DNA from 2 places in the Burkholderia latens genome. Region 2 is predicted to be linked to the other one. Evidence: predicted binding sites of a transcription regulator. Region 2 holds the regulator's gene; the other holds the start of a gene.
The links. Region 2 encodes LexA, which represses DNA repair genes until DNA is damaged. Its sites were predicted from a motif close to ACTGTATNNNNATACAGT; they were not measured.
Positions count from the first base shown of each region.

Region 1 (15,598 bases), 1.1 Mb from region 2:
CCGCAAACGGGCGGCAAAGCGTGCGTTCCGACGCGTTCGCAACGCGTCCGGTCCCGCGAGATGGTAGCCGGTGGATCACGATCGATCCGCAGCGGCTTCCGATAACGGCAGGCTGATGCGCACGAGCGTGCCGGCGAGGCGGGGGGCGTGCTGGTACACATGATCGTCGAGCGTCAGCGTGCCGCCGTGCTGTGCGGCGATCTCGCGCACGATCGCGAGCCCGAGGCCGCTGCCGTCGCCTTCGCGGCCGAGGATCCGGTAGAAGCGTTCGACCACGCGGTCTCGCTCGGCAGCCGGGATGCCGGGCCCGGTGTCCTCGACTTCGAGATGCACGCGCCGCGCCGCCGGCTCGGCCCGCACGCGCACCGTGATGCGGCCGCCTTCGGGCGTGTAGCGGATCGCATTGTCGACGAGGTTGCCGAGCATCTCGCGCAGCATCACCGGGTTGCCGTCGACGTCGAGCGGCGCGTCGTCGTCCGGGCCTTCGTAACCGAGGTCCATGCGTTTCGCGAGCGCGGCCTGCACCCAGTCGCGCACGGTGCGCCGCGCGAGCGAACCGATCTCGACCGGCTCGAACGTGAGCCCGCTCGCGCGGTTCTCGGCGCGTGCGAGCGCGAGCAGTTGCGTGACGAGCCGCGCGGCCTGCTCGGAACTGGTCGCGATCTGCTCCAGCGAGCGCTGCACGTCGGGCGGCACGGGGTGGCGCAGCGCGAACTCGGCCTGCGTGCGCAGCCCCGCGAGCGGCGTCTTCATCTGGTGCGCGGCATCGGCGATGAAGCGCTTCTGCAGCGCCATGTTCTGCTCGAGACGCGCGAGCAAATCGTTGAACGACGTGACGAGCGGCTCGATCTCGGGCGGCGCGCGCTGCGCCTCGACGGGCGACAGGTCGTCGGGCCGCCGCGCGCGGATGTGCGCCTGCAGCGCATTGAGCGGCGCAAGCCCGCGCGACAAGCCGAACCAGACGAGCAGGATCGCGAGCGGCAGGATCACGAACTGCGGCAGGATCACGCCCTTGATGATGTCGTTCGCGAGCGCGTTGCGCTTGTCGAGCGTCTCGCCGACCTGCACGAGCACGGGCTGCGCACCGTTCGACTGCGGCAGCTCGACGGTCGTATACGCGACGCGCACGTCATTGCCGCGCAGCAGATCGTCGCGAAACACGACGACGCCCGGCGGTGGGCGATCCTCGTCGCGCGGCAGCGGCATGTCGGCCTCGCCTGCGACCAGTTCGCCGCGCGTGCCGAGCACCTGGAAATAAACGCTGTCGACGTTGTCCGCGCGCAGAAAGTCGCGCGTCTGCTGCGGCAGCGTCAGTTCGGCGACGCCGTTGACGGGATGAATCTGCCGCGCGAGCACGTACGCGTTGGTTTCCAGCGCGCGGTCGAACGGGCCGTTCGCGATCGTCTTCGCGACCAGATACGTGACGGCGATGCTCATGGGCCACAGCAGCAGCAGAGGCGCCAGCATCCAGTCGAGGATCTCACCGAACAGCGAGCGCGGGCGGGTTGCCTCGGGCGCTTCGATTTCGTCGGGCGGCGCGAACGGGTTCGCGTAACGCGCGTCGCGCGCGACGTCGGCGGCGGACGGCTGCTCGCCGGTCGGATGGCGGGAATGGGCCGGCGTGGCCATCGCGGGCAACGGCCGGGGTCAGCGCAGCGGCGTGCCGGCTGCCGCGGGCGGGGCCGTGGCCGGGTCGGCCGGCGCCGCGGGTGCGACTTTTTCCAGGCAGTAGCCGAGCCCGCGCACGGTGGAAATCCGCACGCCGCTCGGCTCGATCTTCTTGCGCAGCCGGTGTACGTACACTTCGATCGCGTTGTTGCTGACTTCCTCGCCCCATTCGCACAGGTGGTCGACGAGTTGCTCCTTCGACACGAGCCGGCCGATGCGCTGCAACAGCACTTCGAGCAGTCCGAGTTCGCGCGCGGACAGATCGAGCACGCGCTCGTTCGCATACGCGATGCGGCCGACCTGGTCGAACGCGAGCGAGCCATGCCGCACGACGGTGGGGCCGCCGCCTGCGCCGCGCCGCGTCAGCGCGCGCACGCGCGCCTCGAGCTCGTTGAGCGCGAACGGCTTGGCCATGTAGTCGTCCGCGCCGAGGTCGAGTCCCTTCACGCGCTCGTCGACGCTGTCGGCGGCGGTCAGGATCAGCACGGGAAGATTGGAATTGCGTGCGCGCAGGCGCTTGAGCACGTCGAGCCCGGACATCTTGGGCAGCCCGAGATCGAGGATCAGCAGGTCGAAGGTCTGCATCGACAGCGCGGTGTCGGCCTCGACGCCGCTCTTCACGTGGTCGACCGCATAGCCCGATTGGCGGAGTGACCGGGTGAGGCCGTCCGCGAGTATGCTGTCGTCTTCGGCGATGAGAATTCGCATGTTGCTGACCGATGGCCGACGGGCGCGCGCCGGCGCGGTTGTCTCCGAAGTTATCCGTGTACAACGCAGCCTGCATTGCGGGCTTGCATAAAACACTGTTTTTTTATACAGTGTCTGCATTCGTGGGCGGCGCTTGAAAGCGGGCGCGCCTCTAACAGACGCTGCTCATCATAGCAAAGGACGATTCATGGAAGATAGCAAGAAGGGCTCCGGGATGACCGCCGAGAAGAGCAAGGCGCTGGCGGCCGCACTCGCGCAGATCGAGAAGCAGTTCGGCAAAGGGTCGATCATGCGGATGGGCGACGGCGAAGCGAAGGAAGACATCCAGGTCGTCTCCACGGGCTCGCTGGGCCTCGATATCGCGCTCGGCGTCGGCGGCCTGCCGCGCGGCCGGGTGGTCGAGATCTACGGTCCGGAATCGTCCGGTAAAACGACGCTCACGCTGCAGGTGATTGCAGAGCTGCAGAAGCTGGGCGGCACCGCGGCATTCATCGACGCCGAGCACGCGCTCGACGTGCAATATGCGGCGAAGCTCGGCGTGAACGTGCCGGAGTTGCTGATCTCGCAGCCGGACACCGGCGAGCAGGCGCTCGAAATCACCGACGCGCTGGTGCGCTCGGGTTCGATCGACATGATCGTCATCGACTCGGTCGCCGCGCTCGTGCCGAAGGCCGAAATCGAAGGCGAAATGGGCGACTCGCTGCCGGGCCTGCAGGCTCGCCTGATGTCGCAGGCGCTGCGCAAGCTGACGGGCACGATCAAGCGCACGAACTGCCTCGTAATCTTCATCAACCAGATCCGGATGAAGATCGGCGTGATGTTCGGCAACCCGGAAACCACGACGGGCGGCAACGCGCTCAAGTTCTATTCGTCGGTGCGTCTGGATATTCGCCGGATCGGCTCGATCAAGAAGAACGACGAGGTGATCGGCAACGAAACCCGCGTGAAGGTCGTGAAGAACAAGGTGTCGCCGCCGTTCCGCGAAGCGATCTTCGACATCCTGTACGGCGAAGGCATTTCGCGTCAGGGCGAGATCATCGACCTCGGCGTGCAGGCGAAGATCGTCGACAAGGCCGGCGCCTGGTACAGCTACAACGGCGAGAAGATCGGTCAGGGCAAGGACAACGCGCGTGAATTCCTGCGCGAGAATCCGGAAATTGCGCTCGAGATCGAAAACCGCATTCGCGAGTCGCTCGGCGTCGCAGCGATGCCCGATGGCGTAGTCGACGAAGCCGAGGCGATGGACGAAGAAGAGTGATGGTCGGGCGCCGAGGTCCGGCTGGCGAATCGGAGTCGAGCGACGCGCCTGAAACGGCAGATCGCTCGGGCCGACGAGCCGCATCCTCGGGTGCCGACCGGCGGCGCGCGGACAGTCATGCCGCGCACCGCACCGCGACGAGGGCATCCGACGATGCCCTCGTTTCGTTTGAGATCACTGCACCGGTCGATCCGTTCGACGACGACGAATCGTTCGATGCGCACGACAGGTCGCGCCGGCGCGTGTCCGGCGTCAGCTTCCCCGGCGAGCGCACGGGCGCTGCGGCCGCTGTGGACGATAAGGCCGCGCCCCCCACCGAAGATGTTTATACGCGCAGCAGCCAGCATCCGCGGCGCACTCGCCGTGCGTCAGGCAGCGCTGCCGGCGCCGCTTCCAGCGACGAGTCCGGTGCCGCGGGGCGCAAATCGTCGAAGCCGCCGCGTTCCCTGAAGGGGCGCGCGCTCGGCTATCTGTCCCGGCGTGAATACAGCCGCGCGGAGCTCGCGCGCAAGCTCGCGCCTTACGTCGGCGAGGACGAATCCGTCGAACCGGTGCTCGATGCGCTGGAGCAGGAAGGCTGGCTGTCCGACGCACGCTTTGCCGAAAGTCTCGTGCATCGCCGCGCATCGCGCGTCGGCGTCGCGCGGATCGTCAGCGAACTGAAGCGCCATGCGGTCGGCGACAGTCTCGTCGACGAAGTGAACGCACAATTGCGCGAGACGGAGTTCACGCGCGCGCAGGCTGTCTGGCGCAAGAAATTCGGTGCGCTGCCGCAAACGCCGGCCGAGCGCGCGAAGCAGGCGCGCTTTCTTGCCGCGCGCGGTTTCTCGAGCGCCACCATCGTGAAGTTGCTGAAGGTCGGCGACGATTTTCCGCTCGACGACTGACCGGCCCGGGCACGCGCGCCGCGCGCGATTTTGCTGCAATGCAACCGTTTCCGGACAGGCGGGAATACCCGCCGTCGGGGCCGAATGCCGCAAATACCCAATATGCTAAAATCCACGGGTTTTCCTCTTCGGCCTCAACCTCCAGCATGCCGCTATCCGAGCCCGTGCCCCGTCAGTTGCGACATCGACGCGCAATCCGAGCGGAAGCCTACGAGCGCGGCGACGGCTTGTGGGACATCGAAGCCTGCCTGACCGACCACAAGCCGCGCGATGTCGCGCTTGCGTCGGGCATCCGGCCGCAGGGCCTGCCGATCCACGAACTCTGGCTGCGCGTGACTATCGATCGTGACCTCAATGTCGTCGACGCCGAAGCGTCGTCGGAATGGGTTCCGTATCCCGGTCACTGTCAATCCGCCTCTCCTGCCTATCGGGCCCTCATCGGGCTCAATCTCTTCCGCAATTTCCGCCGCAACGCGAACCGGCTGCTCGCCGGCGTCGCGGGCTGTTCCCATCTCACCGAGCTGTGCGCCGTGCTGCCGACCGCGGCGATCCAGGCGTTCGCCGGTGATGTTTGGAATGTGCGCGAGGAGGGTGGCGAAGGGCCGGACCATGACGGCGTGCACGCCGAACCGCCTTTCCAGCTCGGCCGTTGCCGGGCGCTGCGGTTCGACGGCGAGGTCGTGCGGCAGTACTACCCGCGGTGGTATGGCCCGCTCCGGCCGGATCTGCCCGGTGAAGGCAGCACGAAGGAATGAACGGAAATCATTCGAAGAAGCGTCTTAAGCGACATTTCATCCAACTCTCAGACTGAAGGGAATCACGCATGAAGATTCACGAGTACCAGGGTAAGGAAATCCTGCGGAAATTCGGAGTCGCGGTACCGCGCGGCAAGCCGGCGTTCTCGGTGGACGAGGCCGTCAAGGTGGCAGAAGAGCTCGGCGGCCCGGTTTGGGTCGTGAAGGCTCAGATTCACGCGGGTGGCCGTGGCAAGGGCGGCGGCGTGAAGGTGGCGAAGTCGATCGAGCAGGTGCGCGAATACGCGAGCCAGATCCTCGGCATGCAGCTCGTCACGCACCAGACCGGTCCGGAAGGCCAGAAGGTCAACCGTCTGATGATCGAAGAAGGCGCCGACATCAAGCAGGAACTGTATGTCAGCCTCGTCGTCGATCGCGTGTCGCAAAAGATCGTGCTGATGGGTTCGAGCGAAGGCGGCATGGACATCGAAGAAGTCGCCGAAAAGCACCCGGAACTGATCCACAAGGTCATCGTCGAGCCGTCGACGGGCCTGCTCGACGCCCAGGCAGACGAGCTCGCCGCGAAGATCGGCGTGCCGGCCGCTTCGATTCCGCAAGCGCGCGCGATCCTGCAAGGCCTGTACAAGGCATTCTGGGAAACCGACGCATCGCTGGCTGAAATCAACCCGCTGAACGTCTCCGGCGACGGCAAGGTTGTCGCACTCGACGCGAAGTTCAACTTCGACTCGAACGCGCTGTTCCGCCACCCGGAAATCGTCGCGTACCGCGATCTGGACGAAGAAGATCCGGCTGAAATCGAAGCGTCGAAGTTCGACCTCGCATACATCTCGCTCGACGGCAACATCGGCTGTCTCGTGAACGGCGCAGGCCTTGCGATGGCGACGATGGACACGATCAAGCTGTTCGGCGGCGAGCCGGCGAACTTCCTGGACGTCGGCGGTGGTGCGACGACCGAGAAGGTCACCGAAGCGTTCAAGCTGATGCTGAAGAACCCGGGCCTGAAGGCGATTCTCGTGAACATCTTCGGCGGCATCATGCGCTGCGACGTGATCGCTGAAGGCGTGATCGCCGGTTCGAAGGCCGTGAACCTGAACGTGCCGCTCGTCGTCCGCATGAAGGGCACGAACGAGGACCTCGGCAAGAAGATGCTGGCCGATTCCGGCCTGCCGATCATCTCGGCAGACAGCATGGAAGAAGCAGCGCAGAAGGTCGTCGCGGCTGCAGCAGGCAAGTAAGCGCGCTAATGAATACGCATGGCGGCGCGGCTTGCACGCGACGCCAATCGAACAGAGGTCAAAATACATGTCGATTCTGATCAACAAGGACACGAAGGTCATCACGCAGGGCATTACCGGCAAAACCGGTCAGTTCCATACGCGTGCCTGCCGTGAATACGCAAACGGCCGCGAAGCATTCGTCGCGGGCGTGAACCCGAAGAAGGCCGGCGAAGATTTCGAAGGCATTCCGATCTACGCGAGCGTCAAGGAAGCGAAGGCCGAAACCGGCGCGACCGTGTCGGTCATCTACGTGCCGCCGGCAGGTGCAGCGGCTGCGATCTGGGAAGCGGTCGAAGCCGACCTCGACCTCGCGATCTGCATCACGGAAGGCATTCCCGTCCGTGACATGATCGAAGTGAAGGACCGCATGCGTCGCGAAGGCCGCAAGACGCTGCTGCTCGGGCCGAACTGCCCGGGCACGATCACGCCGGACGAACTGAAGATCGGCATCATGCCGGGTCACATCCACCGCAAGGGCCGCATCGGCGTCGTGTCGCGTTCGGGCACGCTGACGTACGAAGCGGTTGCTCAGCTGACGGCGCTCGGCCTCGGCCAGTCGTCGGCAGTCGGTATCGGCGGCGACCCGATCAACGGTCTGAAGCACATCGACGTGATGAAGATGTTCAACGACGATCCGGACACGGATGCTGTCGTGATGATCGGCGAAATCGGCGGTCCGGACGAAGCCAACGCCGCCCAGTGGATCAAGGACAACATGAAGAAGCCGGTCGTCGGCTTCATCGCTGGCGTCACGGCGCCTCCGGGCAAGCGCATGGGCCACGCCGGCGCGCTGATCTCGGGCGGTGCCGATACGGCCGAAGCGAAGCTGGAAATCATGGAAGCGTGCGGCATCACCGTCACGCGCAACCCGTCGGAAATGGGCCGTCTGCTGAAGAAGGCGCTGTAATTTCCAACGGATTCGTCCTGCAAAAAACGCCGGCTCTGCCGGCGTTTTTTGTTATGCTCGCGCAATGAATTTGTAAGCCCCGGCCATGCGCGACGCATTGGCCGGCGACGAAGCGGGCCGCGTGCCCGACCGCCGTTCCTCCATCCGATACCACTCATGCTTGAATTCCTGACGTCGCTGCACTGGGGCGCTGTGTTCCAGATCGTCATCATCGACATCCTGCTCGGCGGCGACAACGCGGTCGTGATCGCGCTCGCGTGCCGCAACCTGCCGGCCAACCAGCGGTTGCGCGGCGTCGTGTGGGGCACTGCCGGCGCGATCCTGTTGCGGGTCGCGCTGATCGCGTTCGCGGTCGTGCTGCTCGACGTGCCGTTCCTGAAGTTCGGCGGCGGCCTGTTGCTGCTGTGGATCGGCATCAAGCTGATGGCGCCGGACGCCGACGCGCATGACAACGTGAAGCCGGCCGACCGGCTGTGGGATGCCGTGAAGACGATCGTGATCGCCGACGCGGTGATGAGCCTCGACAACGTGATCGCGATCGCCGGCGCGGCCGAGCAGGCGGATCCGTCGCACCGGCTGGCGCTCGTGATCTTCGGGCTCGTCGTGAGCGTGCCGATCATCGTGTGGGGCAGCACGCTGGTGCTGAAGCTGCTCGACCGGTTCCCGATCGTCGTCGCGCTCGGCGCGGGGCTGATCGGATGGATCGCGGGCGGGCTGATGGTGCACGACCCGGTCGGCGATCGCTGGCCGGTGCTCGATACACCGGCCGCGGTCTACGGCGCGAGCATCGCCGGCGCGCTGTTCGTCGTCGCGGCCGGCTATGCGTTGCGCCGCCGCCGCGCGGTCTCGCACGCGCAGTGACATTGGCCGTCCGGCCGACTGCCGGGTTCGCGGCCCGCTGGCTACGATCGAAACGCCTGCCTTGTTCGGCAGGCGTTTTTCGTTTCCGGAGCCAGTCATGTTTGAAGCCTTTTCCGTTTCCCTGTTCCGCCGCATCGCCGCCGACCTGCGGCGCGCGCGCCGGCCGGCGCCGCGCTGGCGGCCGGCTGGCTTCACGCTGATCGAGCTGATGATCGTGCTCGCGATCGTCGGCGTGATCGCCGCGTACGCGATTCCCGCATACCAGGACTACCTCGCGCGGTCGCGCGTGGGCGAGGGCCTCGCGCTCGCATCGTCCGCGCGGCTCGCGGTCGCCGACAACGCTGCGAGCGGCGCTGCGCTCGATGGCGGCTACAGTCCGCCCGCCGGCACCCGCAACGTCGAATCGGTCGCGATCGACGGTGACACGGGCCAGATCACGGTGACGTTCACCGCGCGCGTCGCCGCGGCGGGCGCGAATACGCTCGTCCTGGTGCCGTCCGCACCGGACAAGGCCGACACGCCGACCGCGCGCGTACCGCTCAAGAAGGGCTCGATGCAGGCCGGCGCGATCGCATGGGAATGCTTTGCTTCCGGCAAGACGGCGTCGTCGCTGCCGGCGCCTGGAGCCGGTCCGTTGCCGACGGAGGCCGCGACGTTGCCCGGGAAGTATGCGCCGGCGGAATGCCGCGCGTAGCGTCGCAGGCGTGCAGGGCCGTGCCGGGCTGTGGGCACGGGGCGGCTCAGGCCGCGTCGGAGCCGGCCGCACCGGTGCTGCGGCATCGCGGGGCGGCACGACGGCGGCCGCACAGACCGGGGAAAGTTTTGTATAGTGCGCCGGTTGCTGACATCCGGTTCGCTCATGCCTTCTACTTTTTCCCGCTCGTTGCCGCTCGTTGCGCTGGCTGTCGCCCTGATCGTGCCGTACGCGATCACGAATCACACGTATCCGATCCCGACCTTCTATTCCGAATTTGCCGCGCTGGTGCTGTACTTGCTGTTGGGGCTCTCCGTCGTGCTGCTCGCGCGCACCGGCCGCCCGACGCAGCCGTTCGCCGCACCGGCCGCGTTCGTCGCGCCGCTCGGGTTCGCCGCGGTGCTGATCGCGCAGGTTGCGCTGATGCCGCTGAAGGTTCCGTCGATGAACTGGCTGGCGGTCGGCTATCTGGCCGCCGCGCTGGTTGCGATGCAGGCCGGCTATACGCTGGCGCGCGAAGGGCTCGCCGAAGCCGCCGCGCGCATGATGGCCGGCGCGCTGCTCATCGGCGGGGTATTTGCGGTCGCGAGCCAGGTCGTCCAGCTGTTTCATCTCGAGTCTGCGGTGTCGCCGTTCGTCGTCCTGTACAACATCGCCGTCGATCGCCGTCCGTACGGCAACATGGCGCAGGCGAACCACCTGGCGAGCTACATCGCGTTCGCGCTCGCGGGCGCACTGTATCTGGTGCAGACGCGTCGCCTCGCGGCATGGGTATGGCTCGCGCTGTCGATCGTGCTGTCGGCCGGCCTCGCGCTGACGGTGTCGCGCGGCCCGTGGCTGCAGGTCGCGGTGATGGTGGTTGCGGGCTTCTGGATGGCGTGGGTCGAGTCGCGCCGCGCGCCGGGCAATCGCCGCGCATGGTTGATGCCCGTTGTGCTCGCCGTGGTGTTCGTCGCGGTGAACGTCGCGGTGCGCTGGGCCAACGTGCATTTTCATCTCGGGCTCGCCGAGTCGGCGGCCGAACGCATGCGCGACGCCGGCCAGATCGCGCCGCGCCTCGCGTTGTGGAAGTACGGGCTCGCGATGTTCCGCGAGCATCCGCTGCTCGGCGTCGGCTGGGGCGAATTCCCGTCGCATCAGTTCGCGCTCGCGCGCACGCTTGGCGGGGTCGAGATCGCGAACAACTCGCACGATATCTTCATCGACTTGCTCGCGAAGTCCGGCATCGCCGGCCTCGGCGTGCTGGTCGTCGCGCTCGTCGCGTGGTTTGTGCGCGCGGTGCGCGCGCCGCAGTCGAGCACGCGCGTGTTCGGCTTCGCGCTGATCGGCATCCTGCTGATGCATGCGCTCGTCGAATACCCGCAGCAGTACATGTTCTTCCTGCTGCCGGCGATGTTCGTGATCGGCCTGCTCGACGTGAAGCCGCTGCGCATCCTGCCGGGCCGCGCGGCGTTCGCGCTGTTCGCGGTGCTGTCAGTCGGCGGCGTGCTGGCGGCGGTGCCGGTGCTGCGCGACTACCAGCGCGCGGAAGTGCTGTATTACGGCAGCGACCCGGCCGCGCAGTACCGCGACGCGCCGTCGTTGCTGTTCGGCGCATGGGGCGACTACGGCGCGGCGACACTGCTGACCATTTCGCCGGACAACCTGCCGCTGAAGCTCGCCGCGCACGAGCGCGCGATCGCGCTGCTGCCCGGCGAAACGGTGCTGCGCCGCTATGCGGCGCTGCAGGCGCTGGCCGGCCGCGAAGCCGACGCGCTCGATACGGTCGCGCGGCTGCACGTGTTCGCGAAGGAGTTGAAGGACTGGCCGCAGCAGCTCGCGTCGCTGTACAAGCTGTGCGACCAGCAGCCGGCGCTGAAGTCGTTCAAGGCGGCCGTCGTCGCGAAATACGGCGAAGTCCCGGCCGATGCGGACGACGACGACTCGGAAGACGATTCCGAGTAATCCCGCGCATCGCCGGGCGGGGAATCCCGGCGCGCGTTGGGGCGGGCAAAGCGGGGGAGCGGTGGCCACCCTTGGCCAGGCGGCGATTGTTTCCCGTCGAGAACGGGTAGTCGCGGAACCTGGCGCGATGCGCGTCAATCATTGTCAAATCGCCGCCGCGGCAGCCGCGGCGCGTGCACAATGCGCGAAAGCGTTCGCATACCGGGCCGGTGCACGCGCCCAAGCGAACGCGGCCCGCAGAGTCGGGAATTCGTGAAGCAGGATCGCGGCCGATGCACTCGGCGGCCGCGCGGCCGTAACGGAGCGCCGATCCGATGGCCGCGGCGCGGGGCGACACATGCGGTGCGGCTACTCACGTCCGCCGCCGCAGCTCGCCGGGAACAGTACTCAAGAACGACATTCGACCATGGTCCTTCGCTCCACATTCGTGATCCTGCCTGCCGTCACCGTGCTGTTTTCCGGCTGCGCGATGCTGTCGTCTTCGCAGGAAAGCAGGCTGACCTGCCACATTCCGCGTGCAGTCTATCCGGAGAGCGCGAAACCGCTCACGCGTCCGGTCACCGTACTCGTGCGCGCGCTGATGACGACTTCCGGCGAAGCGCAGAACGTAACCGTGACGACGAGCAGCCGCAATGCGGCGGCGGATCGCGCGGCCGTCGACGCGATGACGCATGCGACGTGCGCGCAAACCGGCGCGACCGCGAATCCGTTCCTGCTCACGCAACCGTTCGTATTCGAACCGCGGCGCGCGGAATGACGGCGCGGCCGGTGCGCGTGTTCGTGCCGTGACGCGACGCCCAGGCCGCTTGTCGTGATCACCTGCCGGGCGCGATCGCAATACCGCTTCATTACGCGGGCGACGCCTGGTGCCGCGGCATCAGATCCGCGCCGCGACACGCGACGCTCTGGGGCCGCTCAGCCCGCCGCATCCTCCGCCTTCCAGTCCCCCGACTTCCCGCCGCGCTTCTCCCTGACGCTCACGTCGGTGATCACCATCCCGCGATCGACCGCCTTGCACATGTCGTACACGGTCAGCAGCCCGACCTGCACGGCCGTCAGCGCTTCCATCTCGACGCCGGTCCGTCCGAACGTCTCGACCTGCGCGACGCAGTGCACGCCCGGCAGCGCGTCGTCGAGCTCGAAGTCGACGGCCACGCGCGTCAGCGCGAGCGGGTGACACAGCGGAATGAGGTCGGCGGTGCGTTTTGCGCCCTGAATGGCGGCAATGCGCGCGACGCCGAGGACGTCGCCTTTTTTCGCCTTGCCGTCGCGGATCAGCGCGAACGTCGCGGGCAGCATCCGGATCGTGCCGCGCGCGATCGCGATGCGTTGGGTTTCCTGCTTGCCGCCGACGTCGACCATGTGTGCGTGGCCGGCGGCGTCGAAATGCGTCAGTCCTGACATGTCTTGCTCCGATCTCGGGTTTCGCGGCCGGGCGATCCGCCGCATCCCGCGCCGGGCCGCAAACATCCGCAACGTTTCAACGGGCGCCTATCATAGCAGCGGGCCGCGCGGCGCCGGACGTGCAGATCGCGCATCCGGCGCGCGGAACAGCCGCGATCGCGCCGGTACAATGACCGGGATCCTCAGACCAAACGCCGCGATACGCGCCCGGCGCGCGGACGGCGTCGCTTTCAACCTGCCATGCGTGTCAAACAGTTGCTTGCCGTGCTGTTGTCGGCGGCGCTCGCGGTGCCGCCGACCGGCTATGCGCAGCGTGCGTCCGCGCTGCCGCTCGAGCCGGCGGACGGCGCTTCGCCGCCTCTTTCGACGGTGCCGGCCGGCATCGCGACCGGCGTATTCGGCACTTACGGCGGCGCGGAAAGCCGCTTTTCGGGCGCGGGCGCCGACGGCGCATCCGCACCGGTCGCTAACCTGCGCGCCCCGCTGCGCGCGCTGGAGCTGCCCGATCTCGGGGACGGCTCCGGCGGTTCGCTCACGCCGCAGGCAGAGCGCCGTCTCGGCGAGCGCGTGATGCGCGAGGTGCGGCGCGACCCCGACTACCTCGACGACTGGCTGGTGCGCGACTATCTGAACGCGATGGCGGCGCGGCTCGCGGCCGCGGCGGCGGCGCGCTACATCGGCGGCTACGCGCCCGACTTCGATCTGTTCCCGGTACGCGATCCGCAGATCAATGCATTCTCGATGCCGGGCGGCTTCATCGGAATCAACAGCGGGCTGGTCGTCACGACGCAGACGGAATCGGAACTTGCATCGGTGGTCGGCCACGAGATGGGGCACGTGCTGCAGCGGCACATCGCGCGGATGATCGGCGCGAACGAAAAGACGGGCTACACCGCGCTCGCGACGATGCTGCTCGGCGTGCTCGCCGGCGTGCTCGCGCGCAGCGGCGATCTGGGCAGCGCGATCGCGATGGGCGGCCAGGCATACGCGGTCGACAACCAGCTGCGCTTTTCGCGGTCGGCCGAGCGCGAGGCCGATCGCGTCGGGTTCCAGCTGCTTGCTGGCGCCGGTTACGACCCGTACGGAATGCCGGGCTTCTTCGAACGGCTCGAACGCGCATCGATGGGCGACGCCGGCGTGCCGGCCTACGCGCGCACGCACCCGCTCACGGGCGAACGGATCGCCGACATGGAAGACCGCGCGCGCCGTGCGCCTTACCGGCAGCCGCGCCAGTCTGCCGAATACGGGTTCGTGCGCGCGCGGCTGCGCATCCTGCAGAACCGCGCGCCGAACGACATCGCGGCCGAAGCGCGCCGGATGCAGCTCGAGATCGACGATCGCACCGCGCCAAACGTTGCCGCGAACGACTACGGAATCGCACTCGCGAACATGCTGCTCGGCCAGTTCGACGCGGCGGACAAAGCGCTCGCGGCGGCACGCGCGGCTTTCGACGCACGCGAGCGGCACGCCGACGAGCCGGCCACGAGTTCGCCGAGCCTCGACGTGCTGGCCGCGGACATCGCCCGCCGTGCCGGCCGGACCGACAGCGCGGTGCGGCTCGCGGCGCTCGCGCAGCAACGATGGCCGGCGTCGCACGCGGCAATCGTCGCGCATCTGCAGGCGCTGCTTGCGGCGCGCCGCTTCGCCGAAGCGCAGGCGCTCGCACGCACGCAGGCGAAGGCGGATCCCGAGCAGCCGGACTGGTGGGACTACTTCGCGAAGGCCAGCGATGGCCGGGGCGACGTGCTGGCGCGGCGGCGCGCGCTCGCGGAAAAGCTCGCGCTCGACGGCGCATGGCCTTCGGCGATCCGTCAGCTGAAGGAGGCGCGTGACGCGAAGGACGTGTCGTTCTACGACCAGTCGATCATCGGCGCCCGGCTGCTGGAATTCGAGGCGCGCTACAAGGAAGAGCGCGAGGACGAGAAGAACGGCCGCGGATGACGGCCGTCAGGCGATGGCGGCAGTTGTGCGTTCAGCATTCGCCGCTGCTGCCGTCGGCCGACGCATCGCGATCGCAATGCGCGCGGCGCGCGGGGCTCGCGACGAAGCCGAAGGTTGCGGGCACGTCGGCACACGCGACGGTACCGAGCGGCAGCGCGTGCCCGTCGCGCCAGCGCAGCACCGGCGGTGTCGCGTCGAAGTCCGCGTGATCGGCGAACAGGCCGAGGTCGTGGTCGTGCAGCGCGGCGATGCGCGGCGGTGTGCCGGCCGCGCGAAACAGCACGCCGCCCGCGTCGTCGAGCCACGCAGCTTCCGGTTCGAACGGCGCGCCGGTTTGGTCCGTCAACGCGAGCTGCCCGTCATGCTCGGCCAGGCGCACGATCCATGGCGTATACGCGAGTTCGACGTACACGCGCTGCGGGCCGTTCTGGAAGAACCACTGGCCCTGCGCATCGCACTCGTAGTTGCGTGCGATGAACGCGTTCAGCGCCGCATGCCGGATCGGCGAGCCGAGTTCGCCGGCGGCCTGCGCGGCGTCGTCGCGCAGCCGCCATTCGCCGCGCCGGTCGAGCAGCAGCCACCCGGTGCAGTGCGGAACGTTCGGCCACTTGGCGATGGCCTGCCTGACGATGTCATCCATGGTCGACGAATTTCGAGCAGTAGCCGAACACCCGCGCCGACAGCCAGTCGAGGCGGCCCGGGAACGGACCGGTCATGAATCCCGCGTGGCCGCCATGGGCGGGCTGATCCAGTTCGACGGCCGGTGACACGTCGGCGGCGCTCGGCAGCGCCGATTCGGGCAAAAACGGATCGTTGCGGGCGTTGAGGATCAGCGTGGGCACGTCGATTGCACGCAGCAACGGGCGCGTCGTCGCCTGGGTCCAGTAATCGTCGGCGTTCGCGAAGCCGTGCAGCGGTGCGGTTACGACTTCGTCGAAGTCGCGCATCGTCACGGCCCGCAGCATCGCGTCGCGGTCGAACAGCCCCGGGTACTGCTCGAGCTTCGCGAGCCCCTTGCGTTTCAGCGTCTTCAGGAAGCTGCGCGTGTACACCATCGCAAAGCCCTGCGACAGTGCGCGGCCGCCGGCATGCACGTCGATCGGCGTCGAGATCGCGGCGGCGGCGTGCACGATCGACGTGTCGCTGCGGTGCTCGCCGAGCCAGCGCAGCAGCACGTTGCCGCCGAGCGAGACGCCGGCCGCGACGATCGGCCCGCGATGCTGTGCGGCGAGCCGGCGAAGGATCCAGTCGACCTCGGCACTGTCGGCGAGATGGTAGAAACGCGGCTGCCGAT
Region 1 covers NZ_CP013435.1:2,756,865-2,772,462, reverse strand. Annotated here, with positions in the region: gene WK25_RS12860 (sensor histidine kinase) at 76-1,629, opposite strand; gene WK25_RS12855 (response regulator transcription factor) at 1,648-2,376, opposite strand; gene recA (recombinase RecA) at 2,564-3,634, shown strand; gene recX (recombination regulator RecX) at 3,634-4,521, shown strand; gene WK25_RS12840 (DUF2889 domain-containing protein) at 4,668-5,276, shown strand; gene sucC (ADP-forming succinate--CoA ligase subunit beta) at 5,345-6,511, shown strand; gene sucD (succinate--CoA ligase subunit alpha) at 6,579-7,460, shown strand; gene WK25_RS12825 (TerC family protein) at 7,617-8,321, shown strand; gene WK25_RS12820 (pilin) at 8,419-9,015, shown strand; gene WK25_RS12815 (PglL family O-oligosaccharyltransferase) at 9,181-10,959, shown strand; gene WK25_RS12810 (TonB family protein) at 11,366-11,716, shown strand; gene moaC (cyclic pyranopterin monophosphate synthase MoaC) at 11,875-12,363, opposite strand; gene WK25_RS12800 (M48 family metalloprotease) at 12,604-14,304, shown strand; gene WK25_RS12795 (DUF2946 family protein) at 14,336-14,944, opposite strand; gene WK25_RS12790 (hydrolase) at 14,937-15,598, opposite strand, start outside.
Region 1: the regulator LexA is predicted to act here: its motif matches at 2,471-2,488, upstream of recA (recombinase RecA).

Region 2 (15,598 bases):
CACCGCGACCGCATGCATCAACTGCCCGCAATTGCGATGGCGCAATTGCATCGGCGGCCCCTTGCCGTCGTCCTTCCAGCGATCGCCCCATGTCATCAGCGCCAGCAGGGCCGGGTAGAGGTCGAGACCTTTTTCCGTCAACCGGTATTCGAAGCGCGGCGGGCGTTCCTGATACGCGCGCTTGACCAGCACGCCTTCGTCGACGAGTCGCGCCAGCCGCTCGGCCAGGACGTGGCGCGTGAGCCCGAGCTGCGTCTGGAACGCATCGAAGCGGCGGCAGCCGAGAAATGCGTTGCGCAGGATCAGCATGGTCCAGCGATCGCCGAGCACGGCGAGCGTGCGCGCGACCGAACAGTTCAGCGTGCCGATGTCATCCCATTTCATGATCGAGTCTCGTGCGGCGGTTCAGTAAAGGAGCGGGTTCGATTATAGAACCCGTGCTCGATTGCCATCGCTGCGGGTTGCGTTGACAAGCCGTGCGCGGTTGTCAATAATTCGTTCCAATTTGGAACTTACTAGCGCGCCGACGCGCGTTCAACCAGGAGACAACCCGATGAATCCGCTTTCCCTGTCCGGTCTCGAACTGCTGCGTGCGGCGGCTGCGGGCGACGTGCCGCTCGCGTCGATTTCGGAGACGATCCCGATGCGGCCGCTCGGTGTGGAGCTCGGTTACGTGAAGATGTCCGCGCGCGCGGACGGGCGGCACCTGAATCCGCTCGGCGGTGTGCACGGCGGGTTCGCGGCGACGGTGCTCGATTCGGTCACCGGCTGTGCGGTGCATTCGATGCTCGATGCGGGCGTCGGCTATGGCACGGTCGATCTCCACGTGAAGATGCTGCGCCCCGTGCCGCGCGACGTCGATCTGATCGCAGAAGGGCGCGTGATTCACCTGTCGCGTTCGCTGGGCGTCGCGGAAGGGACGTTGAAGACGCCGGACGACAAGATCGTCGCGCATGCATCGGCGACCTGCTTCATTCAACGGCCGCAGTAACGGCGCGGGCACGGGTGAGCTGTTGCACGCTGTTGCAGTGGGCAACGCAGCGGACGGTCAACGGGACGCGGCCTTCATGCGCATCCAGAGTGCCGCCAGCGTATCGAAGGCCGCCTGTAAGCGCGCGCACCGCCTGTCTGAAGCGCTCGCGTCAATGTGATAGCTTTCCTGCTTTCCACTGACGCCACAGGAACAGCATGGAATACCGCACACTCGGCGATTCGGGCATCGAAGTCAGCCTGATCGGTCTCGGCACGATGACGTGGGGCGAGCAGAATTCGGAGCGCGACGCGCACGAGCAGATCGATTACGCGCTCGGGCAGGGCGTCACGCTGATCGAGGCCGCGGAAATGTACCCGGTGCCGCCGAAGCCCGATACCCAGGGCCGCACGGAGCAGTACATAGGCACGTGGCTTGCTCGGCATCGCGCGCAGCGCGACCGGATCGTGCTCGCGACGAAAATCGCGGGCCCGGCGCGGCAGCCGCACAATCCGCGCCATATTCGGGGCGAAGGCAATCAGTTCGATCGAAAGAACCTGACCGAGGCGCTCGACGGCAGCCTCAAGCGCCTTCAAACCGACTATGTCGACCTGTACCAGCTGCACTGGCCCGATCGCAGCACGACGACGTTCGGCCGGCCCGCGTATCCGTGGGTCGACGATGCGTACACGGTGCCGATCGAGGAAACCCTCGGCGTGCTCGCGGAGTTCGTGATGGCCGGCAAGATTCGCGCGATCGGCGTGTCGAACGAAACGCCGTGGGGCGTCGCGCAGTTCCTGCGCGCGGCCGAGAAGCTCGGGCTGCCGCGCATCGCGAGCATCCAGAATCCGTACAGCCTGCTCAATCGCACGTTCGAAAATGGTCTGTCCGAATTCACGCACCGTGACGGTATCGGCCTGCTCGCGTATTCACCGCTTGCGTTTGGCTGGCTAAGCGGCAAATACGAGAATGGCGCGCGTCCGGCCGGGGCGCGCATCACGCTGTTCGAGCGTTTCCAGCGCTACAGCAAGCCACAGGCCGTCGCAGCGACGTCGCGTTACGTCGCGCTCGCAAAACGTCATGGGCTGTCGCCCGCGCAGCTCGCGCTTGCGTTCGTCAACAGCCGGCCGTTCGTGCGCAGCAACCTGATCGGCGCGACGTCGCTCGAGCAGCTGAAGGAGAACATCGGCAGCATCGACGTGAAACTGTCCGACGAGATCCTTGCCGAGATCGACGCGTTGCACGAGTTGCAGCCGAATCCGGCACCGTAAGACGACGAGCGGCCCGCGCGGCGCGAGTGCCGCGGCGGGCCGTGCAGCGCGCGCATCCCAGCGCGCTCGCGGCTTTCGCGGTCGCAAACCGGCGGTACATGAATAGGCGGATGCGCCGCGCGCAGACGTGCCGTTACCGCATCCCGAGCCGCGTGCGCGCAACCAGCAGCGCCGCAAGACTCAGCACCGCGCAGCCGATCAGGTAAAGCGCCGGCGACAGCCGATTGCCCGTCGCGCTGATTAGCCAGGTGATGACGAACGGCGCGAAGCCGCCGAACAATGTGACGCCCGTGTTGTAGCTGACCGCGAGCCCGGTCGCGCGCGTCTGCGCCGGAAACAGCTCGGCCATCAGCGCCGGCAGCGCGCCGCAGTACGTCGCCTTCAGCAGGCCGATCCAGATCAGCGCGGCGAGCATCGTCGCGAACGATGCGTGATGCGTGAGCCACGCGAACGTCGGCCACACGGTCGCGAGCATCAGCACGGCAGCGGCCGCCATCACGCGAATCCGGCCCGTGCGATCCGACAGATGGCCGACGAGCGGCGTGACCAGCGTCAGCACGAAGCCGGTCGCGAGCGTCGCCGCGAAGCCCGTCGACGCCGGCAGGCCGAGCTGCTTGATCGCGTACGTCGGCATGTACAGCACCATGTAGTTGATTGCGGTCGAGATCACGAGCACGCCGATCGCCAGCAGCACGCGCATTTTCTGGTCGGCGAACAGTTCACGCACGGGGGCCGCGGAGCGTGCTTGCGTCTTGAATTCGATTCCTTCGTCGACGTAGCGGCGGATATAGAGCCCGACCGGTCCGATCGCGAGCCCGAACAGGAACGGCACGCGCCAGCCCCAGCTTTCGAGTTGCGCGGTGCTCAGCGTTGCGGTCAGCAGCGCACCGAAGCCCGATGCGAGCAGCGTCGCGAGCCCTTGGCTCGCGAACTGCCAGCTCGACATGAAGCCCCGCCGCTGCGGCGCGTGTTCGACGAGGAACGCGGTCGAGCTCGCGAATTCGCCGCCGGCCGAGAAGCCCTGCATCAGCCGCGACAGCATGATCCCGAGCGGCGCCAGCACGCCGATCGACGCATAGGTCGGCATCAGCGCGATCAGCAGCGTGCCGGCCATCATCATCGCGATCGACAGCAGCAACGACGCCTTGCGGCCCGCGCGGTCCGCGTATGCGCCAAGCACGAAGCCGCCGATCGGCCGGATCAGGTAGGACAGGCCGAACGTGCCGAGCGTGAGCAACAGCGATGTCGCTTCGCTCGTCGCCGGAAAGAACAGTTTGGCGATCGTCACCGCAAAAAAGCCGTAGACGATCAGATCGAACCATTCGAGCGCGTTGCCGATCGACGCGGCGAAGATGATGCGCCGGATCTTCGCGGCGCTCGGGCGGGCGGCGTCCTGCGACGTCAGGGTAGTCGTATTCATCGTATGAGCAGATCCCGAGAAAGGAGCGAACGCGTTAAAGGACGGTGCTGGCCACGGCCGGCGCCGCGCGGCGTGCGGACGGCGGTGCGTCGCCGAGATCCCAGAAGAGGCCGGCCATCATCTGCAGCCCCTCGCGTACGACGCTCGCGAGCAGATGCTCGTCGGGCGCGTGCTGCGAGCACGCCGGATACGAGTGCGGAATCCACAGCGTCGGCAGTCCGAGCGTGTCCGCGAACACTTCGTTTGGCAGCGTGCCGCCGAGATTGGGCAGGATCGCCGGCTTCTTGCCGGTCGTACGTGCAATCGATGCGACGGCCCAGCGGACCCACGGATCGTCGGGCGGCAGTCGCGTCGCCGGTGCGCCGCGTTCGACGTCGATCTCGATGTCGGCGAAACCGTGTGCATCGAGATGCGCGCGCAGGTGCGTCTGCAGCGCTTCCCAGTCGGTGCCGACGACGAAGCGCAACTGGCAGTGCGCATACGCGACGGGCGGAATCGCATTGACCGGATGCTCGGGATTGCCGGCCTTGAACGCGAGGATCTCGAACGCATTCCAGCCGAACACGCGCTCGGCGGCGCTGAGGCCCGGCTCGCCCCAGTCCGCATCGATCGCGGGGTCGCCCGGGCCGCCGCCGACGGACAGATCGGCAAGCGCGGCGCGCACGGCGGCCGGAATCGGCGGCGGGCGCAGCCCGGCAACCCGGATCGCGCCGCGCGCATCGACGAGGCTTGCGAGTGCGTTCGCGAGCACGGTCGCCGGATTGCGCAGCAGCCCGCCCCAATTGCCGGAGTGATGGGCGCCATCGCGCGCGCGCAGGCTCAGCTTGAAGTTGACCGAACCGCGCGAGCCGAGGAACACGGTCGGGCGTTCCGCCGTCAGCCGCGGGCCGTCGGATGCGATCAGCACGTCGGCCGCGAGCGCATCGCGCTCCCGGCGGCACAGTGCGTCGAGGCCCGGCGAACCCGTTTCCTCGCCCATCTCGATCAGCAGCTTCGCGTTGAAGCCGAGCCTGCCGCCGCGGCCGGCGAGCACGCTCGCCAGCGCGGCGAGGTTGATCGTGTGCTGGCCTTTGTTGTCGGCACTGCCGCGGCCGTACCAGCGATCGCCGTCGACGGTCAGCGTCCACGGCGACAGCGGCGCGCGCCATTGCGCGTCGTAGCCGCGCACGACGTCGCCGTGGCCGTAGATCAGCACGGTCGGCAGCGCGTCGTCCTCGTGGCGGGACGCCAGCAGAAACGGGCCGCCGCCGTCGACGGGGTTGTCGACGATGCGCGACGTAAAACCGAGGCGCGCGGCCTCCGGTGCGATCTCGTCGGTCAGATACGCGCGCAGCGCGGCGCCTGCGGCGCAGTCCTGACTTTCGGTGCGCAGACCGACACGGCGGCTCAGGGTCGCGAAGAGCGCACCCGATTCGAACTGATTCAATGCGTGCTGAAGGACGGCGGTGCGGCTCAAGACGGTCTCCTCTGTCGTTTTGCGAGCCCGGTGCGGCGCGCAGGGTCCAGGTTGCGATCGATTCTAGAAAGCCGTTTTTTTTGTCACAATGATCGAATTTCGAACCTTTCGTTGCCGAAAAGGCAAAGCGGAGCGGTCCGGTCGACGGCCGCGGAGACACCACGATGACGGCTTTCCTGCATGGTCTTGCGCTGCGGTACTTCGTCGAAGTGGCGCGCACCGGGTCGATCAGCGACGCGTCCGCGCGATTGCACGTGGCTGTTTCGGCGATCAGCCGGCAGATCGCGAAGCTCGAAAGCGAGCTCGGCGCGCCGCTGTTCGAGCGGCGCCCGCGCGGGATGGCGCTGTCCGAGGCCGGCGAACGGCTGCTGGGCTTCGCGCAGCGCAGTCTGCTGGAAGCCGAGCATGTGATGAAGGAGATCGGCGGGCTGGAGGCGCTGCACGGCAGCCTGCTGAAGATCGCATGCTCGGAAGGGTTCGCGATCGATTTCCTGCCGGGCGCGCTCGCGAGCTTCAAGGCGCGCCACCCGGGCGTCGATTTCACGGTGTGGGTCGTGTCGCCGGCGGACGCGACGCGGCGTGTGCGCGACGGCGATGCCGACATCGCGCTGACGTTCAGCCTCGCACCGGAGCAGGGCGTGCGCGTCGAACACGCGGAGCGCGCGCCGATCTTCGCGCTGGTGCGCCGCGATCACCCGCTCGCCGCGCGCGACGCGGTGTCGCTTGCCGATATCGCCGGCCACCCGCACGTGCTGCCCGAGGCAGGCACGACGGTGCGTCAGCTGATCGACATCGCGTGCGTGCTCGACGGCCTGATGCTGGAGCCGGAACTGACGAGCAACAACACCGCGGTGATGTACCGCTACGCGCAGCGTACGGGCGCGGTGATGTTCACGGGCCTGTTGTCGGTGCGCGACCGCATCGACGCGGACGGATTTGTCGTCGTGCCCGTCACGAACCCGCAACTGCGCGAACGGAGCATCCAGGTGCAGACCATGGCGGGGCGCGATCTCCCCGCGTCGGTGCGCGCGTTTCGCGACCATCTGGTCGACGCAATGCGTGCCGCGTCGGCGCCGCCGGTCGCCGCGCGCGGCCCGGGGCGCCCGGGCGTGAGATAATCGCGAATCCGCCTTCCGTGCCCGTGCGGCTCGCCGAGCCGCATCGCCCCTGTTCGACGCCGAATTGAAGAACCTGATTGTCACCCTCGATCGCGCCGGCGAGTTCGACGAGATCATCGACGTGCGTACGCCGCTCGAGTTCGCCGAGGACCACATTCCCGGCGCGCTGAACGCGCCCGTCCTCAGCAACGAGGAGCGCGTGATCGTCGGCACGATGTACCGGCAGGTGTCGCCGTACGAAGCGACGCGCGTCGGCGCTGCGATGGTCGCGCGCAACATCGCGCGCCATCTCGACACCACGTTTGCCGACCGCCCGCGCAACTGGCGGCCGCTGATCTACTGCTGGCGCGGCGGGAAGCGTTCCGGCTCGATGACTACCTGGTTCAACCTGATCGGCTGGCAGGCGCGCCAGCTCGAGGGCGGCTACAAGGCGTACCGGCGCGCGGTATGCGCGACGCTCGACACGCTGCCGACGCGTTTTCGCTACATCGCGCTCGTCGGCCATACGGGATGCGGCAAGACGCGACTGTTGAACGCGCTGCGCGACGAAGGCGCGCAGACGCTCGATCTCGAGGCGCTCGCGTGCCATCGCGGCTCGCTGCTCGGCGCACTGCCGGGCGTGCCGCAGCCTACGCAGAAGTCGTTCGACTCGGGTCTCGTGAAGACGCTCGAACGTTTCGACCCCGCGTGGCCGGTATTCGTCGAATCGGAAAGCCGCAAGATCGGGCTTATCCAGTTGCCGCTCGCGCTGCTGGACGCGTTTCGCGCGGGGCCGTGGGTGCAGGTCGAGGCCGCGCATGACGAGCGCATCGCATTCCTGCTCGACGATTACGCGAACCTGTTCGACGAGCCGGCCGCGTTCAAGGCGCAGCTTGACCGGCTGATCGGCCTGCACAGCCGGGAAGAGGTCGCGCGCTGGAACGCGATGATCGACGCGAACGCGCGCGCCGAACTGTTTCGCACGCTGATCGACAAGCATTACGATCCCGCGTACGCACGCACCAACCGTTCGTCGTACGGCAACCCGAACCGCGTGCTCACGTTCGCGTTCCGGCCGAGTGCGGCCGACGGGCGGCAGCAGGCGCGCGCGCTGCTCGACGCACTGGAGCAGGCCGGGCTGCCGGCGCTGCCCGCCGCGGGCGCGCATGCCGGATCCGATACCGACAAAAACCAACCGACCACCACACGATGACGACCACACGCACTCAACCCAGTCCGGCACTCGGCTGGATGACCTTCCTGCTGATCGCGGTCGCGGGGCTTTTCTACGTGAAATGGTTCCCGTACTACAACAAGGCGTTCGTTGCCGCCGAGCACCACTCGATCGGTCAGTCGATCCTGATGGGCACGTCGGCAAGCGCGCCCGAACCGTCGCTGAAGGCGGCGCTCGACTATGCATGGGCATACGGCAAGGCGATCTGGCAGGCGATGGTACTCGGCCTGCTTCTCGGCTCGGCGGTGCAGGCGCTGCTGCCCGCGCACTGGGTCGCGCGCGTGCTGGGTCGCAGCGGTTTCGGCAGCGTCGCGGCGGGCGGCCTGCTGTCGCTGCCGGGCATGATGTGCACGTGCTGCGCGGCGCCGGTCGTCGCGGGATTGCGCGCGCGGCACGCGTCGCCCGGCGGCGCGGTCGCGTTCTGGCTCGGCAACACGGTGTTGAATCCGGCAGCGCTGGTGTTCATGGGTTTCGTGCTCGGCTGGCACTGGAGCGTGTTGCGGCTCGTGCTCGGCATCGCGATGGTGTTCGGGATCGGCTATCTGCTGAACCGGATCGCCCGCCCCGAGGACCGCAGCATCGACGATGCACAGCTCGCGGCGCTGGCGGCCGAACAGGCTGCCGCGGGCAACCCGTTCGTGCGCTGGGTCAAGCTGCTTGCGCGGATGGCCGTGCGGCTCGTGCCCGAGTACATCGTGCTCGTGCTGCTGCTGGGCGCGGCGCGCGCGTGGCTGTTTCCGCACATCGGCCCGGACATCGGCAACCATCTCGGCTGGATCATCGCATTCGCGGTCGCGGGCACGTTGTTCGTGATCCCGACGGCCGGCGAGGTGCCGATCATCCAGGCCATGCTGTCGCTCGGCATGGGCGTCGGCCCGGCTGCTGCGCTGCTGCTGACGCTGCCGCCGATCAGCGTGTCGTCGCTCGCGATGCTCGCGCGCTCGTTCAAGCCTTACATGCTGGCGATCGTGACGGGCCTCGTCGTCGTATTCGGGATCGCGAGCGGGCTGCTCGCGATCGCGTTCGGGTTCTGACGGCCGCGCGCGACGGGCACGCGAGCGGGGCGATGCGGTCGGACGCATCCGGGTTCGCATCGCCGGTCGGCCGGCCAGGCACGACAGACGCGGCTGGCCGCAAACGAGCCGGCATGACAGCCGCCGTCCGCCACGCCGCTTGCGCCTGCCGTGCGACCGTCGTATTCATCCGGCACCGCCGCTTCGAGCGTGCGGCGCCCTTTACAAGAAGCAAACAGGAAAACGCATGACCCAACCGAAGATTCATCCTCGACTCGAAAAGGCGCTGACGCGCGGCGATCTCGCGATCCGCCAGGCCAATTCCGCGCGGGCGACTGCCGTGCTGAACGCACTCGGCACGATGATCATCGAAGCGTCGGCCACGATCGGCGTCGAGGCGAGCATCGACATTCCGCAAGGCGATCGCATTTACGATCCGGTAAACGGCCTGTGGCCGCAGAAGATGCTGGTGTCGTTCGACGGCCCGGTCGACGAAGCCGATCCGGAAGAACTGCGCGCGGTTTATCTGGTCGCCGACGACCCGGGTACGCAGTTTCGCGTCGAATGGCATCGCGCGGACGGCAAACTCGGCCGCCACGAAGGCGGGCCGCTCGCGACCGTCGCGTTCCTGACCGACGTGGAGATCCCGTGGAGCGATGACGACGAATAACGTCGTCATGATTGCTTCGTATCGAGCCGGCGCAACGCGCGCCGGCTGTCAGCGCATCATTCGCCGCCGGAACAGCCACGCGGACACCACGAAACCGCCAACCGCATAGCCTGCGAGAACCGCGAGGTGCATGCCGACGTCGGCCGCCGGCCGGCCGAGCATCGCGGGCCGGATCAATTCGACCGCGTTCGCGAGCGGCAGCACGTGCGCCGCGTGCTGCGCGATCGGCGGCAACTGCGCGATCGGGAAGAATACGCCTGACAGCAGCAGCATCGGCGTCAGCACGAGCGTCTGATAGAACATGAAGAAGTCGTAGGACGGTGCGAGCGCGGTGACGATCATTGCGGTGCTCGCGAACGCGAGGCCGGCCAGCGCGATCACGGGCAGGGCCGCGAGCATCGACGGAAACCGCGCATAGCCGAGCAGGCCGGCAACCAGCATGATCGCGACGCCCGACAACAGCGCCTTGCTCGCACCCCAGACGATTTCTCCGAGCACGATGTCGCCGAGCGCGAGCGGCGTATGCATGATCGCCTCCCAGGTCCGCTGCACGTGCATCCGCGAGAAGCCCGAATACATCGATTCGAAGCTCGCGGACATCATCACGCTCGACCCGACCGTGCCGGCCGCGAGAAATGCGATATACGACACGCCGTCGACGTGGCCGAGCATCAGGCCGAGCCCGAATCCCAGCCCGAACAGATAGATCATCGGATCGGCGAGATTGCCGAACATCGACGCAAGCGCGAGCTTGCGCCACACGAGATAGTTGCGCCGCCACACCGCGATCCAGTTCGTGGCATTCGCGGGCAGCGCAATCGCGAAGCGCGATTCGCGCGGCGGGGCTAACGGCGCGGCAGTGGAATAGTTGCGTACGTCCATCATCGATCAGTCCTGCATGTCGCGGCCCGTGAGCCGCAGGAACACGTCTTCAAGATTCGCCGGACGATGCAGATAGCGCAAGCCCGTGCGGCCCTTGAGCCGCGCACTGAGCGGCTCGGGATCCGTCACGTAGCAGAACAGCGTCTCGCCGCTGATTTCGGTGTGTTTCGCGAACGGCGACAGCTCGTCGCGCAGCGTGCCCGGATCCGGTCCGTAGACTTCGATAACGTCGCACCCGATTTCCGATTCGATCAGCGCGTGCGGCGCGCCTTCGGCGATTTTGCGACCGTCCTCGATCACGCACAGCCGGTCGCACAGCCGCTCGGCTTCCTCCATGAAATGCGTGGTGATCAGGATCGTCTTGCCGCGCGCGAGCAGCGAGCGCAACCGCTCCCACATCAGATGCCGCGCCTGCGGATCGAGACCGGTCGTCGGCTCGTCGAGCACGAGCACGTCCGGGTCGTTCACGAGCGCGCGTGCGAGCGTCAGCCGCCGCTTCATCCCGCCCGACAGCTCGCCGACCTTCGCATCGGCCTTGTTTTCCAGTTTCGCGAATTCGAGCAGCGGCTGCACGAGCCCGCGTGCAGCCGCTGCGGACAGTCCGAAATAGCGGCTGAATACGAGCAGGTTCTCGCGGACCGTGAAGTCAGGATCGAGGTTGTCGAACTGCGGGACGACGCCGACGCGGCGGCGCGCATGCCGCGCACGCGACGGAACCGGTTCGCCGCACAGTGAAATCGCGCCGGCATCGGGGTACGCAAGGCCAAGCAGCATCTTCAGCGTCGTGGTCTTGCCGGCGCCATTCGGCCCGAGCAGGCCGTAGCATTCGCCAGCCTGCACGTGGAAGGACAGGCCGTTGACGACGAGCTTGTCGCCATAGCGCTTTTCGACGTTCCGGAAATCGATCGGTGCAACGGACATGGGCGGGTTTGTCGTTGTAAGCGGGCGCGTATCGCGGCCGGCCGGGCCGGCTTGCCGGCGTGCGAACGGATCGCGCGCATGCGTGTCACACGCGCATGGCCGACGCGACCGTGCATCGGCGGCACGAATGGGCCATTTTAGTGCATCGGTTGCATCCGATCACGGCATGTCCGCGCAGCGCGGTGCATGCACGCGCCGATCATGCACCGCATCATCGCCGACCCGCCCCGCGTGGCGAATCAGCGTTTTCCATCCCTTGCGTCCGCAATTGCGGCGCACCATGATGAGTGCATAGCGCACGTAGTCGCGATAGGGAGGTTTCATGGCTAGCTACAACAAGATTCTGCTCTGCTACGACGGCACACTCGAAGGGCGCAAGGCACTGCGGTGCGGAGCCAATCTCGCGCTGGATCTAAAGGCGGAAACGCATTTGCTGTCGGTTGTCGACATGCGTTCCAGCATCGCGCAAAGTGCCGGGCTGCTCACCGACGTCGCGTGCGGCCGCTTCGAAGAAACCGCGCGCGAGATCCTGCAGGAAGGCGTGAACTGGCTGCGCGAGCGCGGCGTTCAGGCGGAAGGGCATTTCGCGTTCGGCTATCCGATCGACGAAATTGCGAATCTCGCGACGGAAATCAACGCCGATCTCGTCGTCGTCGGCCACCGGTGCCGCAGCGGCTTGTCGAGATGGTGGATGGGCTCGGGCAACACGCAACTGCTGGATCGCGTGAATTGCAGCATTCTCGTCGCGTGTTCTTCGGCGGAAGAGCAAAAGGCCGAGATCGCGCGCGAGCGCGAAGCGGCGATCGCGAGCGGCACTTAACACCGCACCCGATATCGCGAGCGCGTGACCGGGCGCGGTGTGCCGCCATTCATGCCGGTTTCGCGCCGCGCTGCGTTGGCGGCATCTCATCCGCTCGAAGCACGCTCACGCGTGCAGGTCGATCGCGGACAGCTTCCAGGAAAACAGCCCGACGCGGTGGAAGATCGCTGCATAGCGCGTGCCGTCGGCGCTGCGCTGGTAGGTCACGACGAATTCATCGATATTCCGATAGCCCGCACTCGTTTGCTGCGGATGGCCTGCGTCGCTGGGTCGGGCCGGTGCGGGCGCTGCCGCAGGCGGGGCCGGCGCAGTCGTAATCGTGCTACTGCCGGGTTGCGGCACGCTGGCGGCGGTGCCTGGGGCCGCAGGCACTGCCGCTGGTGGTGCTGCTGCGTTGCCACGCGTGCCGTCTGGCGCAGCGTCCGACCAATCGGGCGGCCTTTCGCCGGGATTGCCGCGCGGCGGGATCCCGCTCATCAGCGCCGCTACGCCTTCCGGTGTCGCATACGCATCGACCAACGGGCCGATCAATGCAGACCCGATCAGCGCGCCGATCACCGCGAACGGGTTGTCCTTCTTCACTGCATCGATCCGGCGCATCAATTCTTCCGTGACTTGCTGTTTCAAGCTGATGCGCAGCGACGGGAAATCGACGTATTCACTGACCGCTTGCGCATCGCGCGCGTCGACCGCCGATTTCAGGCGACCGAGTGCGATATACGGGGAAGCGTACGCGTAGCCGATCGCCGCGAATACGGCGACGGCCAACACGACGATCAGCAGAGGTTTGAGCCGCAACGTGCGGCCCGTTGCTCCAGTCACGATGCCTCCGGGTGGACGGGTTCCGCTATCAGAGACCGCCGTGCGTGGCCGATCGTTCCTCGGCGATGCAGCGATCGATCATCCGGCACACGGCATCGATCGTGCCCACCATGATCAGGCGCGACCGGCCGTGATAGACGCGCACCGGCGCCCGGCGCGCCGGTTCCGCGTGATTGAGGCCGGCATTCAGCGAGACGCGCGCGAAGGCGGGAAGCGCTGACGGCAGCAGCGACGCCTGCCGTTCAACTGCGACTTCTTGGCTCACCACGGGCGCCGCGGCGGACAGCGGCGCGCAGGGCGTGCGGCCGCGCAGATGACGCAGGCGGCCGAATTGACGGAAAGGCAGCAGACGGGAAAGGCGTTCCATGGTGTTCTCCTCAGCGAGACCGATTGTCAGAGTTCGCCCGAGCGGATCAGCCCGACGGCGATGCCTTCCAGCGCGAACTCCGCGCTGCCGGCCTTGACGAAGATGTTTTCGTAATCCGGGTTCTCCGCGATCAGCTCGATGCCGCCGGGGCGGCGCATCAGGCGCTTGACCGTGACGTCGTCGCCAAGACGCGCAACGATGATCTGGCCATCCTTCGCTTCGGTGCGCTTCTGCACCGCGAGGAGGTCGCCATCGAGAATGCCGGCGTCGCGCATCGACAGCCCGCGGACCTTCAGCAGGTAGTCGGGCTTGCTCGTGAACAGCGCCGGATCGCACGCGTAATGCTGCGAGATGTGCTCCTGCGCGAGGATCGGGCTACCGGCTGCGACCCGGCCGACCAGCGGCAGCGACAGTTGCATCAGGCCGGCGTGCGGCAGCGTGAACTGATGCGGGACGTCGTCGACGCCGAGCAGCCGGATGCCGCGCGACGCGCCGGCCGCGAGCTCGATCACGCCCTTGCGCGCCAACGCACGCAGGTGCTCCTCGGCCGCGTTCGGCGAACTGAAGCCGAGCTCGGCGGCGATCTCGGCGCGCGTGGGTGGAAAACCGGAGCGCTCGATCGCGCGGCGAATCAAGTCGAACACTTGCTGCTGACGGGCGGTGAGTTTGGTCATGGCTGAACTGTATGGATAGACAGTGAGCTGTATTTTTATACAGTACTTCGCGAATTTCAAGTGTTACTTGAGGTTCGCCGCGATCGCGCCGGTTCCGGCGTCATTTTGTGCCGCCCTGACGCCGGTTCGTCTGCCGCAACCGTCCGCCCAGTCTGCGTTAGCACTTTTGAGTATTAAAAAATGAAGAACGATTATTTTTAATCATGTAACCCGTTCGATAGACTGGCCCGACATCGCAACATCGACAACACTGGAGAACCAAGGATGGCGAAGCGCAATACGGGGCTGGTGGGCGGAGCGGGCCGCCTGATCGCAACACTCGCGCTGGGGGCGGCGGCGGCGCTGGGCGTCGCGACCCACGCGCAGGCCGATACGACCTTCCTGAACGTGTCGTACGACCCGACGCGCGAGCTGTACCAGGATTTCAACCAGGCGTTCGGCAAGGAGTGGAAGGCGAAGACGGGCGAGACGGTCAACTTCAAACAGTCGCACGGCGGCTCGGGCGCACAGGCGCGCTCGGTGCTGGACGGCCTGCAGGCCGACGTCGTCACGCTGGCGCTCGCGTACGACATCGACGCGATCGCCAACAAGGGCCTCGTCAACAAGGACTGGCAAAAGCGCCTGCCGGACAACGCGTCGCCGTACACGTCGACGATCGTATTCCTGGTGCGCAAGGGCAATCCGAAGGGGATCAAGGACTGGGACGACCTGACCAAGCCCGGCATCTCGATTGTCACGCCGAACCCGAAGACCTCCGGCGGCGCGCGCTGGAACTATCTGGCCGCGTGGGCGTATGCGGTGCACAAGCCGGGCGGCAACGAGCAGAGCGCGAAGGAATTCGTGACGAAGCTGTACAAGAACGCCGGCGTGCTCGATTCGGGCGCGCGCGGCGCGACGACGAGCTTCGTGCAGCGCGGAATCGGCGATGTGCTGATCGCGTGGGAAAACGAGGCGTTCCTGTCGATCAAGGAATTCGGCACCGACAAGTTCGAGATCGTCGTGCCGTCGGTGAGCATCCTGGCCGAGCCGCCCGTCGCGGTGGTCGACAAGGTGGTCGACAAGAAGGGCACGCGCAAGCTGGCCGAGGCGTACCTGAATTTCCTGTACAGCCCGCAAGGCCAGGAGATCGCGGCGCGCAACTACTACCGTCCGCGCGCGAAGAACGTGCCGGCGGAACTGACGAAGCAGTTCCCCAAGCTGAAGCTGTACACGGTCGACGACACGTTCGGCGGCTGGACGAATGCGCAGAAGACGCATTTCGCGGACGGCGGCGTGTTCGATTCGATCTACAAGCCGCAGTAACGCACGCAACACCATAACGACAGCGGCGCGCCACGACAGCGCGCAGCATCCCCGGCGGGCCGCCGGCGCGAGAGAGCATTCTTCGCGCCGGCGTTTGCGTCGGGCCCATGAGCAGCATCGCCCCAGCAAGAGCATCCGATGACGACGTACACCTTTCGCAAGCCGAGCGCGCTGCCCGGTTTCGGCGTGACGCTCGGCATCACGGTGGCTTATTTGAGCCTCGTGGTGCTGATCCCGCTCGCCGCCACATTCCTGAAAACCGCGACGCTGTCGTGGGGCCAGTTCGTGACCGCCGTCACGTCGCCGCGCGTGCTCGCGTCGTACCGGCTGACGTTTTCGGCCGCACTCGGCGGCGCACTGATCAACGCCGTGTTCGGCTTTCTCGTCGCGTGGGTGCTGGTCCGCTACACGTTCCCGTTCAAGCGCGTCGTCGACGCGATCGTCGACCTGCCGTTCGCGCTGCCGACGTCGGTCGCCGGCATCTCGCTCGCAGCCGTCTATGCGACGAACGGCTGGGTCGGCCAGTATCTCGCGCCGTTCGGCATCAAGATCGCGTTTACGCCGGTCGGCGTCCTGGTCGCGCTGACCTTCATCGGGCTGCCGTTCGTCGTGCGCACGGTGCAGCCGGTGCTCGAGGATTTCGAGCGCGAGCAGGAAGAGGCCGCCGCATGCCTGGGCG
Region 2 covers NZ_CP013435.1:1,656,604-1,672,201, forward strand. Annotated here, with positions in the region: gene WK25_RS07820 (winged helix-turn-helix transcriptional regulator) at 1-384, opposite strand, end outside; gene WK25_RS07825 (PaaI family thioesterase) at 554-991, shown strand; gene WK25_RS07830 (NADP(H)-dependent aldo-keto reductase) at 1,189-2,241, shown strand; gene WK25_RS07835 (MFS transporter) at 2,375-3,661, opposite strand; gene WK25_RS07840 (M20 family metallopeptidase) at 3,696-5,117, opposite strand; gene WK25_RS07845 (LysR substrate-binding domain-containing protein) at 5,282-6,235, shown strand; gene mnmH (tRNA 2-selenouridine(34) synthase MnmH) at 6,300-7,427, shown strand; gene WK25_RS07855 (permease) at 7,424-8,482, shown strand; gene WK25_RS07860 (hypothetical protein) at 8,709-9,131, shown strand; gene WK25_RS07865 (ABC transporter permease) at 9,180-10,013, opposite strand; gene nodI (nodulation factor ABC transporter ATP-binding protein NodI) at 10,020-10,934, opposite strand; gene WK25_RS31175 (hypothetical protein) at 11,094-11,258, opposite strand; gene WK25_RS07875 (universal stress protein) at 11,257-11,754, shown strand; gene WK25_RS07880 (DUF2939 domain-containing protein) at 11,860-12,576, opposite strand; gene WK25_RS07885 (hypothetical protein) at 12,605-12,943, opposite strand; gene lexA (transcriptional repressor LexA) at 12,970-13,617, opposite strand; gene WK25_RS07895 (sulfate ABC transporter substrate-binding protein) at 13,882-14,919, shown strand; gene cysT (sulfate ABC transporter permease subunit CysT) at 15,058-15,598, shown strand, end outside.